DNA from 3 places in the Clostridioides sp. ZZV15-6598 genome. Region 2 is predicted to be linked to each of the others. Evidence: riboswitches for the same ligand, from Rfam matches in the RefSeq annotation. Region 2 holds a riboswitch; each other region holds the start of a gene.
The links. Region 2 has a riboswitch for glycine ahead of gcvPA (aminomethyl-transferring glycine dehydrogenase subunit GcvPA). Riboswitches for the same ligand answer to the same signal wherever they lie in the genome.
Positions count from the first base shown of each region.

Region 1: another riboswitch for glycine. It lies ahead of KGF50_RS14880 (alanine/glycine:cation symporter family protein); the one in region 2 lies ahead of gcvPA (aminomethyl-transferring glycine dehydrogenase subunit GcvPA).
Region 3: another riboswitch for glycine. It lies ahead of KGF50_RS05075 (GrdX family protein); the one in region 2 lies ahead of gcvPA (aminomethyl-transferring glycine dehydrogenase subunit GcvPA).

Region 1 covers NZ_JAGWCS010000085.1:10,973-14,264, forward strand. Annotated here, with positions in the region: gene KGF50_RS14880 (alanine/glycine:cation symporter family protein) at 50-1,417, opposite strand; glycine riboswitch at 1,605-1,693, opposite strand; gene KGF50_RS14885 (DNA topoisomerase III) at 2,121-3,292, shown strand, end outside.
Region 2 covers NZ_JAGWCS010000073.1:11,872-15,163, reverse strand. Annotated here, with positions in the region: gene gcvPA (aminomethyl-transferring glycine dehydrogenase subunit GcvPA) at 1-1,675, opposite strand, end outside; glycine riboswitch at 1,882-1,986, opposite strand; gene KGF50_RS13905 (HXXEE domain-containing protein) at 2,524-3,039, opposite strand; tRNA gene KGF50_RS13900 (tRNA-Leu) at 3,238-3,292, opposite strand, start outside.
Region 3 covers NZ_JAGWCS010000016.1:34,284-37,575, forward strand. Annotated here, with positions in the region: gene trxB (thioredoxin-disulfide reductase) at 1-891, opposite strand, end outside; gene KGF50_RS05075 (GrdX family protein) at 988-1,359, opposite strand; glycine riboswitch at 1,463-1,574, opposite strand; gene KGF50_RS05080 (M3 family oligoendopeptidase) at 1,893-3,292, opposite strand, start outside.

The DNA.
Region 1 (3,292 bases), on a different contig from region 2:
ATTATTATATTGGTTTAGGGTTCTATATTTTTTATTTATACATTTCTACTTATGCATTTCTTTTTAGTTGATTTTCTGGAGAATTTATATATTCAAAGTATTTTTTAGTTTCAGATACTATTATAGGTGATAGTGCAAGTAAAGCTATTAGGTTAGGTATTGCCATAAGTCCATTTACAATATCAGCAATTATCCAAACTACTTCTAATTTTAAGAATGCACCTAATAATACCATAGCTACAAATACAGTTCTATATCCATTCATACCTTTTACACCAAATAGGAATTCAAAACATCTTTCCCCATAATAACTCCACCCCAAAATTGTAGTGAATGCAAATAATGTTAAGCTAACTGTAAGTAATATTGGTCCAAATGTAGGAATAGCACCATTAAAAGCTGCTTGAGTCATAACAGCACCATTTAAGTCTGAAGACCAAACTCCTGATATTACAAGAGAGAATCCAGTAAGTGTACAAATTATAATAGTATCTATAAAAGTTCCTGTCATAGATATAAGCCCTTGTTCTGCTGGCCACTCAGTTTTAGCTGCAGCAGCTGCTATTGGAGCACTACCTAAACCAGATTCATTTGAGAATACACCACGGGCAATACCATTTCTAATTGCTAATGACATAGTTGCACCTAGAAAACCACCAGTTGCAGCAGTAGGTGTAAATGCACTTTTAATTATCAATACAAAAGTTTCAGGTATTTTATTCCAATAAGATATTAAAATGATTCCACATATTACAATATAGATAACTGCCATGAAAGGTACTATCTTAGTAGCTACATTAGAGATACTTTTAAGACCTCCAAATACAACTAAAGCCACAAACAACGCTAGTACAACACCTGTAATTCTAGGGTCTACTCCAAAGCTATTATTGATAGCGTCTGTTATTGAATTTACTTGAGTAAAAGTACCTATACCTAAAAGTGCAACTAATATACCACTTATAGCAAAGAATATTGCAAGAGGTCTCCATTTTTCACCCATACCATTTACTATGTAGTACATAGGTCCACCAGATACTTGACCATTTTTATCTTTAGTTCTGTATTTTATTGCAAGTACACCTTCTGAGTATTTAGTAGCCATCCCAAAGAATGCAGCTATCCACATCCAGAAAAGTGCACCAGGTCCACCAGCTTTAATAGCTGTGGCAACACCAACAATATTACCAGTACCAACTGTAGCAGCTAATGCAGTACATAAAGCTGCAAAACTTGAAACATCACCACTACCCTTATTTTCAGCAGAGAATATTAGCTTAAGAGCACGTGGAAGTTTTGTTATTTGTACAACTCCAAGTCTAACAGTAAGTAATATACCAGTACCAACTAGTAGTACCAACAGGGGCGGACCCCAAATAAAAGCATCAACTTTGTTTAAAATATCAATTAGATTCATAAAAACACTCCCTCATTTTTTTGCTTTACACAATCAATAGAATTTTTAATGAAGTAATTGACAGGAAATTAGTATAATTTATTAATAATTTCTAGTGTAATAAAAAAAGCTAAATCTAAAATAGATTCAGCTCTGGATATACACTAATTAGCAACCAAAATAAAAGTATTAATAATACTAGTTTTGGTAGATAATCCCTGTCCTTTTGCCTGAGAGATTGAGCACAAATGCCTTGCCCCTTCGGCGCCCATAATGGGTCTCTCCAGAGTTCCGTAAATTTTACAGTCCTACTTTAAAAAGTACCTGAGAGTGTTACTCCTTCGGTATGCCATATGGCAACTCTTCTATAAAATCTTAACCGGATATTGATTTGTCATAGCTTATTGTATTAATAATATTAATATAAGTTTTTGTGTTTTGTCAACTGAAAAATTTAAAAATAGGGAAAAGATATAAAAATATAAGTCTAATTACGAATTATAAACTTATAAATTTAAAGAATATACGTGAAAATAAATAGAATAGTAGGTGTTTAAATTAAGTGAAATATAAGTTTAGGATAAAAAAATAAGAAAATATTAAATAATTAATTAGAATTGATTTAATTATGGTAATATTATAGTTACGATATTAAGAAAAAGTCTATTTATTTAGATTTTAAGTGTAATGTAAGATTGAAGAAAGAGAAAGGAAGTATTTTAAAATGGGAAAAATATTAGTACTAGCAGAAAAACCTTCTGTGGGAAGAGATATAGCAAAAGTTTTGGGTTCAAAAAATGAAAAAAATGGATATATAGAAGGGCCAAAGTATATTGTTACTTGGGCACTAGGTCATTTGGTTACACTTGCTGACCCTGAAAGTTATGGAGAAAGATACAAATCATGGAGTTTAGAAGATTTACCAATACTTCCTAAGTATCTAAAGACAGTTGTAATAAAAAAAAGTGGAAAGCAGTTTAATACAGTAAAGGCTCAAATGAACAGAAATGATATAGATGAAATAGTTATAGCAACAGATGCAGGGAGAGAAGGAGAACTTGTAGCAAGATGGATAATAGAGAAATCTCAAGTAAAAAAACCTTTAAAACGTCTTTGGATTTCTTCAAGTACAGATAAAGCAATAAAAGAAGGGTTTGCAAAATTAAAAAGTGGTAAAGAATATGAAAATTTATATTATTCAGCAATAGCACGAGCAGAAGCCGATTGGATTATTGGAATAAATGCAACTAGAGCTTTAACAACAAAATATAACGCACAACTTTCTTGTGGAAGAGTGCAGACTCCTACTCTTGCTATGATATTGAAAAGAGAAGAAGAAATAAGAAATTTTAAGCCTAAAGAGTATTATGGATTGGAGATAATTGCAACAAAGGGCAACTCAGATATAAAGTTTATTTGGAATGATAAAAACAATAGTTCCTCAACTTTTAGTAAAGAAAAGATAGAAGGTGTCTCAAAAAAAGTAAAAGATTTAGATATTAAAATATCTGAAGTAAATAAATCATATAAGAAAAAATATTCACCTGCACTTTATGATTTAACAGAATTACAAAGAGATGCAAATAAAATGTTTGGATTTTCAGCAAAAGAAACATTATCTATAATGCAAAAACTATATGAACATCATAAGGTGCTTACTTATCCTAGAACTGATTCTAGGTATCTAACTTCAGATATTGTTGGAACATTAAAAGATAGAATAAAAGCTGTAAATGTTAGTGATTACTCCAAGGTTTGTAATAAATTATTGAAAAGTAATATTGCAGCTAATAAGTCTTTTGTCGATAATTCAAAAGTAACAGACCATCATGCTATAATACCAACAGAGCAAAAAGTGTTTATGAGTGATTTTACAGATAAAGAAAGAAAAATATA
Region 2 (3,292 bases):
CTATTTCACAATCTTTATATTGTAAATAAGTTTTTAGTACTGATAAAGTTTCTGGATGTGTAGTTTTTGATACTACTATTTTACTTTTTCTAGTTTGATTCATTGCCATTATACATGCTTCTATTGCAGCAGTTGCTCCATCATACATTGATGCATTTGCAATTTCCATACCAGTAATTTCTGCAATCATAGATTGGAATTCAAACACTACTTGTAAAGTTCCTTGACTTATTTCTGCTTGATATGGAGTATATGCTGTATAAAATTCTGACCTTGAAGTTATATGTTTTATAATTGATGGGATATAATGGTCATATGCACCTGCTCCAAGAAAACAAGTCAAATCTTCTAGACTTAAATTTTCTTCTGACAACCTTTTTACTATTTTACTAACTTCTAATTCAGATTTTCCACTATCTAGATTTAAATCTCTTTTTAATTTTAGTTCATCTGGTACATCTGAAAATAATTCATCAATTGAGTTTAATCCAACTACTTTTAACATTTTTTCCTTATCTTCATTTGTGGCAGGTATATATGAAAATTTATTTTCTTTATTTACTACAACATTATCTTTTTTATATTGTTTTTTATAAAAAGGCTTCTTAACTGTTATAGCAGGAACAACTTTTTTTCTAATGGCTATACCTATTTCATTTCCTACTTTTGCATATTCAGCATCTATAATTCCCATTCCTAAGATTTTTCCTGTTGTTGGAGATGCACACCCAGTAGTTACAAAACCAACTGTTTTATCTCCAATTTTTATATCATATCCATTTCTAGGCATCCCTTTACCTTGCATTTCAAATCCTACTAATTTTCTTTTAATCCCATTTTCTTTTTCTTCTGCTAAGATTGATTTGCCAATAAATGACTCCTTATTTACTTTTACAAAAATAGATAATCCGCCTTCAAGTGGAGATATGTGTTCATTTATTTCATGTCCATATAGAGGTAGGGCTGCTTCAAATCTTAAAGTATCTCTACAACCTAGGCCAGCTGGACATATGTCTTCTCCTCCAACTTTTAGGACTTCATCCCAAATTAATTTTACATGTTCATTTTTGCAATATATTTCAAAACCATCTTCTCCAGTATATCCTGTTCTCGAAACTAAACAAGGGTATCCATACACTTTTATTTCTGACATTAATTTATAAAATTTTATTGATTCTAAATTTATGTCTGTGATTTTTTGAAGAATTTTTTCTGCTTTAGGCCCTTGAACTGCTAATTGACAAACTTCATTAGATATATTTTTTATATTTACTTTATACCCTTCACTTTGCTTCATTATCCAGTCAACATCTTTGTCTATATTTCCTGCATTTATTACTAACAAATAATCTTCTTCCCCAAACTTATATATTAATAAATCATCAACTACTCCACCATTTTCATAGCACATAGGAGTATATATGATGTCATTGACTTTTAATACACTTATATCATTTGTAACTAGGTTTTGTATAAATTTTTCTGATTCTACTCCTTTTACTTCTACTTCTCCCATGTGAGATACATCAAATATACCTGCACTTTTTCTAACCATTTCATGCTCTTTGTTTATTCCTTCATATTCTAAAGGCATTTCCCAACCAGCAAATTCAACAAGCTTTGCACCAAGCTCTTTGTGTGTATTATACAAAGGCACTCTTTTTAATCCATTCATATATAACCCTCCCTATAAAATTAAACCTATTATATTTAAGCAACTTTACCATTATGTCCTGTATTTTCCCATAAAAAAAATATATAAGCATAGGAAATAACCCTAGCCTATATATCCCTGTTTGTATACCTGAAAGATTTAATAATTTAATATTATTCTGCTTCTTCGGTGACTTATAGTATTTAACTTAAGTCTCTCCAGAGTCCCATCAATTAGCGATATTTTTGCCTGAAAGCTTCTCTAAGGATTGGCATTTCTTAAATTTCTTCTTCGGCGCCTTTTTGTATAAAGGTCTCTCTCGCTAATCTCACTTGGAAATATTTATTTTCAATTTTATTTTATGAATATTTAAATCAAATGTCAACACATTATATTTATTTTTTTTTATGTATTAATTTTTTTGTTAAGTTTTTATTATCAATTATTTCTCTTTTATATTATTCACTCTTCTGCAAAGATATTATATATTAATGCAAAATAACATTTTCACTTAATTTATTATTAAAATAACACACAAAGAACCAAATGTAAATTTGTATTGAGATTTACTATAACATGTTAAAAGTATATTCATACACTTGATGAAATCGTTTGCAATTTTAAACTTGTGAAAAATAAGATTTTTAAAATAGAATATCTTTAGTAAAACTTCAACTATTGAATGGTTATATGATTTGCATATTTCTTAAAATTTTAGTCATTTTATACTTTTAAAATAAATTGCTATAACTGTAAATCACTATTGTCTGTTCTTTCCGATTTTTAGTACGCTACTTATAGTATTTCCATAATATTAATACTACAAAATTCCAATTTTTGATTACTTCAACTAGTCAATAAACTGACATTTATATGTTTGACATCCACTTTGTAAACTTTCCAATCAATGACTGTGCAAACTTTAAATTCAATGCCACAATTATAATACCAATCATACTATACAGAATTGTTGTACTTATTTCACAATCAAGTATATAAATACTCTTACTTATACACCAAATGCTTATTGGTAGACATATAATGCTGGTAATGAGTGAAGGTATATATTTTCTTATTATGATTGACTGTCCTATGTGAATTATCAAATGCAAAGTATATGCGATAAAACTACCTAACCATAATAGATATACATACTGATTATCCGTTATAACTGCAAGTATACAGAAAATAAGGCATAGAATAAGTTCTTCAAATACAGCAAATGCCATACCCTCAGTGCTATAATTTTCATAATTTTTACTTATGAATGGATACTTCTTATCAAGCATTGATTTATTTTTTTTAAGCCATATTCCAAAACCTATTATCTCTTCCATATCATGGAAAATAAAAAGTAACGGAAACAACCATATGTATTTTTCCATAACATCCTCCTGCAAAGTCTATTTAATAGATGAATAATAATCAAGCGTAAATGAATGAATATACTATTTTTCACCTATAAAAAAAGCACTTCATATTAAAGTGCTAATCTATCACATATATCAAAAAATAAAAACGGGATAGCCCACTCCGAAAGCCAGCAACCCCAGTTTTTTTCAGCACAACTAAGTACTGTAAAGTGCGGATGAAGGGAGTCGAACCCCCACGCCAATGGCGCTAGATCCTAAGTCTAGT
Region 3 (3,292 bases), on a different contig from region 2:
ATCATTAGTTGCAGTTACAACCTGTCTTAGAGTCTTAGATCTACAATCACCTGCTGCAAATACACCTGGTATATTAGTTCTCATATCTTCATCAGTTATTATATAACCTTTTTCATCCATATCAACTTTCCCTTTGAATAAATCAGTTTGAGCATCTAATCCAACGAAAACAAATACTCCCATTGTTCCATCTTCTTCATCTGCAAAGTATTCATGAGTCTCCCCAGTAACTTTGTTTTTAAATACAACTGATTCTAATATTCCATCACCTTTTATTTCTTCTATTACTGTATCTAGTAAAAACTCTATCTTTGGATTAGCCTTTGCTTTTTCTTCAACACTTTTAGCACATCTAAACCCTTGTCTTCTATGTACAATCGTTACTTTTCTAGCAAATTTAGTTAAGTACATTGCTTCCTCTAATGCACTGTCTCCTCCACCTACAACAAATACTTCAAAGTCTTCAAAGAAATCTGCATCACAAGTTGCACAATATGAAACCCCTTTACCAGTAAGTTCTTTTTCTCCTGGGCAACCAATTTTTCTTGGTGTTGCTCCTGTCCCTATTATTACTGCTTTTGCTCTATATTCTGCCTTTTGTCCTTTTAAAACTTTTATATCTCCATCTAGCTCAGTATCTACAATGTTGTCTCTTAACATTTCTGCTCCGAACTCTTTACATTGCTCAACCATTCTAGCTATTAGACTTGGTCCTGTTGCATTTGGAACTGACCCTGGATAATTTGCAATTTCATGTGTTATTACAATTTGCCCACCAGTCTTATCTTTTTCTAGGATTAGAGTTTTCATCTTTGCTCTTGCTCCATAAAGACCTGCTGCAAGTCCTGCTGGTCCTGAACCAATTATTACTAAGTCATACACATTTTCCATCTTGACTTATCCTCCCTAATTAAATTTCTTACTTTTATTTAATATTAAATCATATTTAATATTTAGACTTTTTTAATAACTTTTTAACAAACTCATTTATTCATACTGCATTCTTTGTATTGTATTATAAAATATATCATAGTCAATTACTCTAAAGTCATCTTGAACACTTTCTGTCCATCTTGGAGTCTTTTTATTATTCTGAAATTTACTTGCAGTGATGATTGCTTCTTCAATTAAGGTTAAAGAGTTTATATCCAAACGATTTCCTTGTTTTAGTATAACTGTTCTGTAAGGTGTTTCATTTGGTTTTACACTCCCATATAGTGGATGAGATAAAAGTTCATATCCTTCATGTATCAAATCTCTACTTGTTTCTAAGATTCCAATGTAAGTTGTATCTTTAAATAAAACTTCTCTGTCTTGAACTTCTTCTTTTACTTTTGGATTATTTGTAATTATTATCATTTTTTTACTCTCTTTCAAATTTTTATTTATTACTCGATAAATAAAAAACAGGAAAAACAAATCTCCCAATTTGTCTTCCCTGTTAAAATCATTTTCAGAGACCCGTCCAAATACAGTCATCTTTACCTGAGAATTTCATTTAATCTTCTGGGTATGTAAGATTAAATTTGTCCCTTCGGTCGCTTTTTTATAAAGCAGTCTCCCATACTCTTCGCCCGGATTATTATATTTTCAGAAAATTGAAAAGTTAGCAATTTATCTTTTATTTTTATAAATAGCTTTTTTCTATCTCTGTTGACTTAAGTATATAAACATTCTATAAAATTTGCAATAGTTTTTTTATATGTATTTTGTATACATTTTTACTTTTTTTTCCAAATGTTGATATTACATATTTCCCGTATTTTCTTTTTTTTTTAAGTACAAATCTTTTTTGGTTTATTATTTCAGATTAATTAAAAATATAACCATTTTTGTAAGAAAGGTATATTTTTTTAATTCTTGCTCTTACAGAATGTATTTCTCATAATTTTTTACAAATTGATGTCATTTATTTCATCAAACCATGATTTTACATCATCTATAACAGATTTTATACACTCATTATCAAATGGAGAATATAGATTTCCTATACTTACAATATCTAAAAACGACTTTGTTCCTCCTACTTTACAGATGTTTATATAATCATTCCATCCAGATTCTTTATCTTTAATCATTTTATCCCAGAATTGTAATGCACAAATTTGAGCTAATGCATAGTCTATATAGTAAAAAGGATTTTTAAATATGTGACCTTGTTTAAACCACCAACAACCTCGTTCTAAAAAAGGATTATCATCATAATTTCTATGTGGTAAGTATTTTTTCTCTAAAAATCTCCATATTTCTTTTCTTTTTGATTTGTCGATATTAGGATTTTTATAAATATAATGCTGAAATTCATCAACAACTACTCCATAAGGTATAAATTTAATTGCAGACGATAAATGAGTAAACTTGTATTTATCTGTATCTTCCTTAAAAAATAACTCCATCCATGGCCATGTTATAAATTCCATACTCATTGAATGAATTTCGCAACTATCCAGTGTCGGAAAATTAATCTCTGGCATCTCAATCCATCTGGACATATACAATTGAAATGCATGACCTGCCTCATGCGTCAATACATCTATATCATCAGATGTTTGATTAAAGTTAGAAAAAATAAATGGCGACTTATAGTCAGGTATATAGGTACAGTATCCACCAGCCCCTTTTCCTTTCTTTGTTTCTAAATCCATAAGTTCATTTTCTAACATAAAATTAAAAAATTCATCAGTTTCTTTAGATAACTCAGCATACATTCTTTTTCCATTTTTAATTATGTATTCTGAATTTCCCTTTAAAGTTGCATTTCCTGTTAAAAATTCTAAGTCTTCATCTATGTAACTCAAAGATTCTAAGCCTATTCTCTTAGCTTGCTTTTCATAAAGTTCATCAGCTAGTGGCACAATATATTTTAGTACTTGTTTTCTAAAATTTTCAATCCTATCTTCTCTGTAATTACTTCTCATCATTCTAATATATCCAAGCTCTACAAAGTTTTCAAAACCTAGTTTTTTTGCTATTTTATCTCTAAGTTTAACTAATTTATCAAATATATCATCAAATTTAGATTCATTTTCTTCAAAGAAATTATAATATGCCTTATTTGCTAATTCCCTTGTTTTTCTAGACTTAGAACTCATAAATATTCCCATACCAGATAAGTTTCTTTCTTCTCCTTCAAACATTATCTGTGCAGATGCTAAAAGTTTAGTATACTCTGAACACAATTTATTTTCTTCTTGTAATTCCTTTATTATCTCTTTGGAAAAACTTTTTAAAGAATAATCTACTATTGTAAAAAATTGTTCTCCAAATTCTTTTTTTAAATTAGTTTTAAATT